Regions from separate parts of the Alteromonas infernus genome, predicted to be linked through region 3. Evidence: predicted binding sites of a transcription regulator. Region 3 holds the regulator's gene; each other region holds the start of a gene.
What was found. The regulator LexA, encoded in region 3, represses DNA repair genes until DNA is damaged. The targets are predictions, from matches to a motif close to TACTGTATNNNNATACAGTA.
Positions count from the first base shown of each region.

Region 1: the regulator LexA is predicted to act here: its motif matches at 1,600-1,619, upstream of dinB (DNA polymerase IV).
Region 2: the regulator LexA is predicted to act here: its motif matches at 1,100-1,119, upstream of ACX5J7_RS01485 (putative DNA modification/repair radical SAM protein).

Region 1 covers NZ_CACSIG010000042.1:95,104-98,394, reverse strand. The annotation lists gene dinB (DNA polymerase IV) at 1,879-2,940, shown strand; gene bamE (outer membrane protein assembly factor BamE domain-containing protein) at 2,982-3,291, shown strand, end outside.
Region 2 covers NZ_CACSIG010000005.1:82,936-86,226, forward strand. The annotation lists gene ACX5J7_RS01480 (tetratricopeptide repeat-containing response regulator) at 1-912, shown strand, start outside; gene ACX5J7_RS01485 (putative DNA modification/repair radical SAM protein) at 1,233-2,474, shown strand; gene ACX5J7_RS01490 (TIGR03915 family putative DNA repair protein) at 2,491-3,288, shown strand.
Region 3 covers NZ_CACSIG010000008.1:293,165-296,455, reverse strand. The annotation lists gene ACX5J7_RS03240 (sensor domain-containing diguanylate cyclase) at 1-1,109, shown strand, start outside; gene lexA (transcriptional repressor LexA) at 1,237-1,863, shown strand; gene coxB (cytochrome c oxidase subunit II) at 2,447-3,291, shown strand, end outside.

The sequences.
Region 1 (3,291 bases), on a different contig from region 3:
AATAAGGCTATTTGTGCAAAACTAGCTTTGTTCGCGCGGTTTAACCGAAGAGACGCTTTTAGATTCTTGAAGTTATCCAACTGATTAACGTCGAGGCAATACTTTTCCGTTTGACGGCAGGCATTGTCCTTCTGAGATTCGATAGCTCCCTCGACCCTATTGTTTGATGTTTCGCACCTGAACGACCGCAATACGTACATTTGAGTCATTGACCATGATAATTTGTTGATAACAGAAACACTAAGATGAGTAAAAAAGTTTATAACAACAGGCTAACGTTTTAACCTTTACAACTCTTTTTTTAGTTACTGTGTTTCTTTGACAAGTTCGATAATATGTTCAGAAGGTTTCATGACATTTCGTTTTGTCTGGAGGTCACTGTATGCACGTACCCTGTTAATATAATTACTACCAAAAAGGACAAAGAAGCAGACCATAGGGTCACTTTTTGCAAATCAATGGACGCATGTTTAAAGCCTAAAATCCCGAGAGCCACTAAAATGAGCATGGAGACAATAGCGAATATATGAAGATAGGCCTTTGAGTTCTTTTGCAAACAATAAATGAACACTGGCGCCTATAGCGAAGCCACCGTATATAAGACACAGTAAAGTATGAAAGAAATAACCAATGCCCAGTTTAACTTTTGCGAACTCCAATACCGTGTAGATGTTTTCCTCTAATCTATCTTCTCGGTCATGGTTCGAAGCGTCTAATTTATCTTCTTGTGCATTTTTCAGCGTACTTCTATTGGTTGTTATGAGTAATGAAAGAACTGAGTTGTTTGTTAATATAGCTCCCATAAGAGAGGTAAATTTTGATGTGTTTATCGGTATAGATGTCGCGCGTGCAAAAGAAAAGTAACTGCCTCGGTCATGGGCAATAAGGAAGATGGACGGTTATTGCCGTTTCAGTGAGCGAAATATCAAATAAAACCGCCGGTAGGTTTGAGCAACGCATAATCTTCGACGTAATACCCCTCCCGCAGCTTCGTCATGCCTTTGCGCTGCAACTCCTGCTGCATAAGCAAAAATTAGGCAGAGGCCTCTTGTGCTAATCTGACTCAGAGTTATACAACTGCTTCGAGTGTTTTATCGTTTGAGGTTTCCAACAGCGGCCACGATTACTCACTTGCTCTAGAGCGTGCGAGAATTTCACTCACATTGAAGGGCCAAGACTGAAGAATTGGCCGATGTCTCGATAGCTCAAGCCTACTTTGAATTTGAGATGCGTAACTTCTTTAGTCTTCTCATATCTCTTCTCTTTCCCCGCATGGCTGCTCATCACTTCAAAAAAGCGATGAAGTTGAGCTTACCAGTTGATTCGGTCAGAAAGAGCAGAAGATTTCGACCATCTGAACAATGATTTCGGAAAGACATCACTTTTGATCGAACAGCTCTGAAATAGACGGCTGGTTAAGACTGAAGTCAGTGATAGCTTTGAGCCGAAATGGGTGCTCGTGATGTGCCGGAGCATGCACCAGCATATATCGTCAATAGAAAAGCATACTTCACATAGTTAAGAAGCTCACTCTTCAAAGGCAGACTTTATTGTCTCTCAACATCTACTTTCGATTACTTTAGAAGCGGTATAATATTAAACTGTATAAGCGTACAGTTCAATGGTGTAAAATAGCAACAGTGTCCGAAAAGGTGCTTTGGATATGGAGTCAAGTAGTAATGGTAAGTAATTTGAAGATTGAGATGGAAAAAAATCCTCATGAATATGTTATCTAACCAGTCAACACTTTGATGAAACTAAAAAACAGGTCGATAAAGACAGCCTAAGTATCGAAGAAAAATAAGACATTTGAAATATGATTAAAATTGATATTCTGAATAATACATTGTCGATATTGACAGTTTTCACATAGTACTAATGAGGAAAATCGCTCACATTGATATGGATGCATACTATGTCTCAATTGAAATCAGAGACAATCCATCGTTAGCTAATAAGCCAGTTGCTGTTGGAGGCAAATCTGACCGTCGAGGGGTTCTTTCTACTTGTAATTATATTGCAAGGCAGTATGGTGTTAGTTCGGCAATGCCAACTGGGTTAGCTCTCAAAAAGTGTCCCGATCTGGTTGTAGTTCCCGGAAGAATGGAAGTTTACAAAGAGACAAGCCAAATCATTCATGGCATCTTTGAAAAATACACAACTAAAATAGAGCCATTGTCACTCGATGAAGCCTATTTAGATTTATCCGACTCCTCACTACATCAAGGTTCTGCTACCTTGATTGCTCAAGAGATCAGGGATGAGATACGAAAGGCTACAGGGTTAACTGCCTCAGCAGGGATAGCGCCGCTTAAGTTCGTCGCTAAAGTAGCTTCCGACCTAAACAAGCCAAATGGCCAATGTACAATAGCACCAAATCAGGTATGGGAATTTATAGAGACACTACCATTAGAAAAAATTCCCGGTGTGGGCAAAGTAACTTTTAAAAAGCTTAAGGCACTTGGATTCGAAACCTGCGGTGATATAAGGCGATCTGATGAAGGCTTGTTAGTGAGTAATTTTGGGAAATATGGTCACGTATTATGGAATCGTAGTCATGGAATAGATGATAGAGAAGTCCAAGTAACCCGTATAAGGAAATCTGTTGGGGTTGAGAGAACTTTTGATTTCGATATTAGTTCACAAAGTGAACTTGAAGCGATAATCGTTGAAAATTTATTACCTGAGTTGAAGCGTCGCTCATCAAAATACCTTGAGACTCGTTTTATGAATAAGCTTGGCGTAAAGGTTAAATTTAACGACTTCCAACTAACTACAAAAGAGCAGAAAGCTAGTGAAATTAGCTTAGATTTGTTGAACATACTGCTATCGGAAGCAATGCTCAGGGGGAAGGGAAAGCCTGTGAGGCTGCTTGGTATTCATATCGGTTTACAAGAACCCGATGAGCATAGTTTACAGCTTGGACTGGGGTTGGAGTAGTACGAAAGCTTATGTTTTTTGTTATTTAATTGAGGAGTAAGATGAAGCGTTATTTGTTATTTATTTTTTTTATTTTTGCATTTCCGAGCAACGCTAGTGAGGAAGATGAATTAAAAAGTTTAGTGATAAGTCTTAATCAGCATGTAGCTAATTTGGAAAAGAGAGTCAAAGAATTAGAAAGCCTTGTGAAGTCAAAACCAGTGAATGTTTCCATTGAAAAAGCCACGTGGAGAAAATTGCAAAGAGGAATGAGCTTTTCTCAAGTAAGGGGGATTTTAGGGGAGCCAAACACTATTAAAGCAGGTTCACTTACATATTGGTATTATTCATCTTCGTTATCATCATCGACAA
Region 2 (3,291 bases), on a different contig from region 3:
TTAGACGACGGCGAAAAAGCACTAGACGCCATTAAAGAAGCTATCAAGCTTTCGCCCTATTCTCTACCGAGACACTTTAAAGCGTGCGAAATTGGCAGGTTAAACGATGACTTAGTGCTCGCGGCTAATTCAAGTTTAGCTATATGGAATTTGTCGAAGCGGTCGGTTCATAAAACGAGCCTGCACTGGTGCGGTATTATTCGCAGTCTATTAGATGTAGCTGAGTGCGCTGAAGATAAAAAACAGCGCAATAAATACCAACAAGAAGCCCTACTTACACTTCAACGCGGAAAGTTTGACGAACACCTTCAAAAAATGGACCGGGACTTTGATGTAGATATCTTCGGTACGATTGTTAATGCCAGAATTAGCGCCATTGACGGCAAATTAATTGACGCGAAGCGGCATTTATCAACGTCACAAACCATGCTCGATGAAAAATACACCGAGGTTCCCACTGCTTTTATTCCAGACAGTATCAACGTTATGTACAAACTCGGTGAATTTGATGATGCGTTACAGCTAACTTCACTTCTCGAGTCACGTCACGACGAGCTCGATCAAAACAGTGCAAATATGTTAGAAACGCAAGCCCACAATGCACGGAAAAGTCTTGCTAGCTATCAGCAATTTAATCGAGAAGGCATTCAGCACTATCAGCAAAAAGATTACGAACGTGCAAAAGCGTCCTTTGCCTTAGCACAAGGTTTTGCACCGGTTAATACGGGTGTAGCGCTTAATTTACTTCAGTGTCTACTGCAGATAGTGATAAAAGAAGATAAAGCAGAAATGAAGCTTACCAATGAATGTAAGCGTTTGTTTAAGTTAATAGACGATATGTCGCTTAAAGCGCCGTATAACGAAAAGTATACTAATCTACGTGACGAACTTTCTAAGTACATCGGTTTTTGATTCCCCCCCTTTAACCGTTATATGGCTCATCTTTGCTCAAATAAAATATTCGAAACAGTCGGCGAAACCGGGCTATTTTAATTAAGCGCTTTTTACTCGTATCAAACCTTACACGCTCTAACTTCTCAATACGAAAATGTAGCTGAGATTCGTATATTAAATGCACAAATCTTCCAACGCTCATTTGTACTGTATATATATACATGGTATAACGTGCAGAAATCACATGGCTACACAAACTAAATATACAGGTCCTTTTAAGCATCCCGCTTAAAATTGACCGATGTTAAGTAAATGCTTAGAGAAAGTAGTAATCTGCTATGCACGACAAACTGATACAAAAACTCGAAATTCTTTCAGATGCAGCCAAGTATGACGCTTCCTGTGCAAGCGGTTCGGCGGGTAAACGAAAGGCAGGCAAAACCGAAAAAACGGGGATAGGTTCGCTTACCGGCGGTTCGGGTATATGTCACAGCTTCACGCCTGATGGTCGGTGTGTTTCTTTACTAAAAATCTTGATGACTAATTACTGTATCTACGATTGTCACTACTGCATAAATAGAGTGTCTAGCAATGTTCGACGCGCACGATTCACCGTTAAAGAAACCGTGGACCTGACGCTGAATTTTTACAAGCGCAACTACATTGAAGGTTTGTTTCTTAGTTCAGGCATTGTTGGCTCACCCGATCTTACAATGGAAAGTATGGTACGTATTGCCAAATCTTTGCGCCTCGACCACGGTTTTAAAGGGTATATACACCTTAAAACCATTCCAAATGCCTCACCTGAGTTACAAGAAGAAGCTGGTTTATACGCAGATAGATTAAGTATTAATGTCGAGATGCCGACTCAACCCTCTTTAAATAAATACGCGCCAGAAAAAGATCTCGGTGCTATCCATGGCTCAATGAACACGCTAAAAGACAAAATTGCAGAGCACAAGGCAGATAAAACCTATACAGGTAAACGCCTGCCACGCTTTGCACCTGGTGGGCAGTCTACACAGATGATCATAGGCGCAGATGACTCTAATGATAAAGTTATTTTAGGGACCAGCGTTAAACTTTATGACCAACAAAAACTTCGCCGGGTTTATTATTCGGCGTTCTCGCCAATACCCGATGCATCTGAAGTGTTGCCGCTAAAGCCTGCGCCGTTAATTCGCGAGCACCGCCTTTATCAAGCTGATTGGCTGTTGCGCTTTTATGGATTTACCCTTGATGAAATTGTTCACGATGACATGCTTGATATGGATTATGACCCTAAACTTGCGTGGGCATTACGCAATCGCCATGTCTTTCCGATTGATTTAAATAAGGCGGACAAATTGCTGTTGTTACGAGTACCGGGGCTTGGCGCTCGAACGGTGCAAAAAATTCTGGCGATTAGACGGCACACAAAGCTAAACTGGATAGATCTGACTAAAATGCGTTTACCACTTAAAAAGCTAAAACCTTTTATTAGCGTAGGCGACTATGCCCCTGATATTCACTTACTCGATAGTAATAATTTTGAACTTCAGTTCAAGCAGCCGAAGCAGTTTGAACTATTTAGCGCTTAAATGAAGTTGCTGTGAGATGGAAACAATTACAATTAACTCAGTACCGGGGTTTGATGAGTGGCGCATGGCAGCAAGAGCGTGTTTAGCACAATCTATCCCCCCTGAAAATATCATTTGGCAAAGTGCACAATCAGTACAGGACGACCTATTCGGCCACAGCCAACCCTCTATTACGGTCACAACGCCACAAAAAAGACATGCTATTCCTAAATCTGTCTTAATGCTTTTCAAATATGCATTGTGTCATAGCGATGCTCACCGCTTCGCATTGTGTTATAGGGTGTTATGGCGCGTTACGTTTGAAAACAAAAACCTAGCTCGGTTAAAAACTGATGACGATATATTGCAGCTTATGGCACTAGCTAAAGCGGTAAAGCGAGACGCGTATAAAATGAGCGCGTTTTTAAGATTTAGAGAGGTTAAACTCGATGGCAATGAACACTTTATCGCTTGGTACGAGCCTGAACATTTTAGCCTAGAGTTAAAGCTCGACTTCTTTCAAACCCGTTTTAAGAATATGCGATGGTCTATACTCACGCCTTATCGGGCGGCTCACTGGGATACAGAAACACTTATTTTAGAAGACAACCCTGATTCGAGTGTGCTTCCAGATAACGATCATATTGAAAAATACTGGCTTACTTATTACGCTAATATCTTCAATCCGGCACGCATCAAAAAAGACGCCATGCTAAGTTCAATGCCCAAAAAATATTGGAAGAACTTGCCTGAAACGTCACTGATTGACGATATGATAAAACAGTCAGACACTAGAGCTCGCAAAATGATCACTGATGGGAATAAGCGCAAATAAAAC
Region 3 (3,291 bases):
AGCCTATACGCATCGCAGGCATCCATCGAGATATAACGCAGCGAATGGAAAGTGAGCTTCACGAGAAAAAGAAAACCCAGCTTCTACAATTTATTAATAAGACCCGCGCTTTTTATCTTCAAAATAATGATTTAACGATGGCATGCCAGCATGTTTTGCCTGAACTTATAGATATTTCTGATAGTCAGTTTGCGTTTATTGGGCAAATGAAAGGCAAAGAAGCATCTGCAAAGCTCTTCATTCACGCTATATCAGAAGTAGTGTGGGACAGCAGTAGCTTTTCTCAATATACAGAATATAAAAAGCGGAACTTGTATTTTGACAATTTCGACAACCTGTTTGGCACCACAATATTGACGGGCAAGATTACGATTAGTAACGTTTCTGGTGGTCATCCTAATGCAAAGGGGGTTCCGAAAGGACACCCCCGCATTAGCCGATTTCTGGGGCTGCCTATTAAGGTGAAAGACCGCGTAGTCGGTATGATCGGGTTGGCTAATAAATTTGACGTCTACACCGAAGAAGATGCGGAGTTTTTACAGCCCCTATTAGACGCGCTAGCGGGTCTTTTTTATGCAGTAGAGTTAGAAGAAGCGCGCGCTGTTGCAGAAGAAAAGTTGCGTCATCTAGCGATGACTGACTCTCTGACGGGGTTGTTCAATCGGCGTGCATTTTTAGATGAATGCATCAAATTATCAGATTACCACGGCAGTGGATGTGTTGCTATCGTCGATATCGATCACTTTAAAAAAGTAAACGATACCTATGGACATGATGCAGGCGATCAAGCCCTCATAACTGTTGCCAGAAAAATCGCTAAACACAATCAGCCACCGAATGTCGTCGCGCGACTTGGCGGAGAAGAGTTTGCGCTTGTCGTTTTAGGCAAAGAAAAAAGCGAAATTAGCGCGCAATTAGAGGCGTTACGTGTCGCGGTTGAAGAGACGATAGTCAACTACAAAAGCGACACAATAAACCTATCGATAAGTATAGGCGCTACCTTTATAGAAGATACCTATGGTGCCGATTTTAGCGCACTCTTATCAATTGCAGATAAGTCGTTGTATGAAGCTAAAGAGCAAGGTCGAAATCAGGTTGTTTGGGGATAAATGTAAAAGGCGCTTGTTCTCTATGCTGTGGAATAAAACGAAGGTATCGGAAAAGACGCGCTAAGTGCTTGTTATTTGGTTTTAGGTGTATATACTTACAGGAACTGTATGAACAGACAGGTCTTTTATGCGCCCACTCACAGCTCGACAAACTGAAGTTTTAGAACTTATTAAAACAACCATGCAAGAAACGGGAATGCCGCCTACGCGTGCTGAAATTGCCCGTCAGCTTGGTTTCCGTTCTGCCAACGCCGCGGAAGAACACTTGAAAGCCTTGGCGCGTAAAGGCGTGATTGAAATTTTGCCGGGTACGTCGCGAGGTATAAAGCTCAATATTCCTCTGGACAATGAAGCTGAAGAGGAAGAAGGCCTGCCTTTAATTGGGCGTGTAGCTGCTGGAGAGCCTATTTTAGCTCAAGAGCACGTTGAGTCTCATTACAAGGTAGACCCTGCCCTATTCCAACCTCAAGCAGACTTTTTACTTCGTGTAAACGGTATGAGTATGAAAGACATCGGCATTTTAGACGGTGATCTGCTAGCTGTGCATCGCACGACTGATGTACATAATGGACAAGTGGTGGTAGCTCGAGTTGATGAAGATGTTACTGTGAAGCGTCTAGAAAAACGCGGTCGCGAGGTATTACTTCATGCTGAAAATGAAGAGTTTTCACCGATAAAAGTTGACCTTGCAAATGAGCCCTTCGCAATCGAAGGTATTGCAGTAGGCGTTATACGAAACGCTGATTGGATGTAAGGTTTTAGCTTCTTTGATCAAAAGCGGTGCATTAGCCGCTTTTTTTGTGCCTTTTACTCCCCGTTTTTGTTCTGCTTTAGGCAAATTAGGTTTGAATATCCTATTCCTACTAGAAATCCTTGAATCCACTATTGTGCGGTAGATTTCTCTTTATTTCGTCCATGAATACCTCCCGCGACAGCTATTACAAAATATAAGCACTGTTTAAAACTGTCGTTCAAGGTGGATTAACTTGTCTATTTAATAGCAAGTTAAAGTAACATCGACGTTGTCTCCACGTTCAAAATGGGCGTTTGATTTACTGCGCGTTTGCACATTCTAAAGCTTACTTCCTGCACACCTCATCTTATGCTGACTTTTAATCAAATGATTAAATATTAACCACTTCGTTAAATTTTTAATAGAAAAGACTAGACGGCACGACATTATTGCGCAATTCTTATACAGAGATTAACAAAATAATAACAATGACTCTAAATTTGTTTTACAAGTTGAGGTTATGGGTCAATCGTTCGCAATTCATTTGGTAGGGTTAGCGCAAAACAAGATAGCGCCTTTAGCCGTACCATTCCGGAGGTGCTGAGTGAAACAACTAACGACCGTATTGGCAAGGTGGTGCGCAAGCCTACCATTTTTGCTTTTCTCTTCATTGATTTTCGCGCAAGAAGCAAGTGAAGAAATCTCTTCACTTAATTTACGACGCGGTGCTACCGACATTAGTGGTCAGGTTTACGACCTTCATATGTTGATGTTCTTCATTTGTGTTGGCATTGCGGTGGTCGTGTTTGGCGTGATGTTCGCGTCTATGTATCTACATAGAAAGTCTCGTGGCGCTAAGCCCGCTAACTTTCATGAAAATGTAAAAGTAGAAATCGCGTGGACCGTTATCCCTTTCCTTATTCTCGTTTTTATGGCGGTACCGGCTGCAAATACGCTAATCGCGATGGAAGATACCACTGAACCCGATATGACAGTGTTGGTCACAGGGTCGCAATGGAAGTGGCATTATAAATATATGGACAGTGACGTGGAGTTCTACTCGCTGCTTGCCACACAAAGAGAGCAGATTGAAAACAAGTTTCAGAAAACCGATAACTACTTACTTGAGGTTGACCGTCCACTAGTGATACCTACGGGCAAAAAAATACGATTCCTTATTACCTCTGACGACGTTATTCATTCGTGGTGGGTTCCAGATTTTGCCGTTAAGAAAGATGCCAACCCTGGATTTATTAACGAGTCATGGGCCAATGTAAATGAGCCCGGCATTTATCGCGGACAGTGTGCTGAATTGTGCGGAAAAGATCACGGTTATATGCCCGTTGTGGTTATTGCCAAAGAGCCCGCTGAGTTTGATAAGTGGATGAGTGAACAAGAGGCAATGGTTCGTCAGGCAAAAGAAGAAGAGCAGCGTCTCCTTTCTATGAA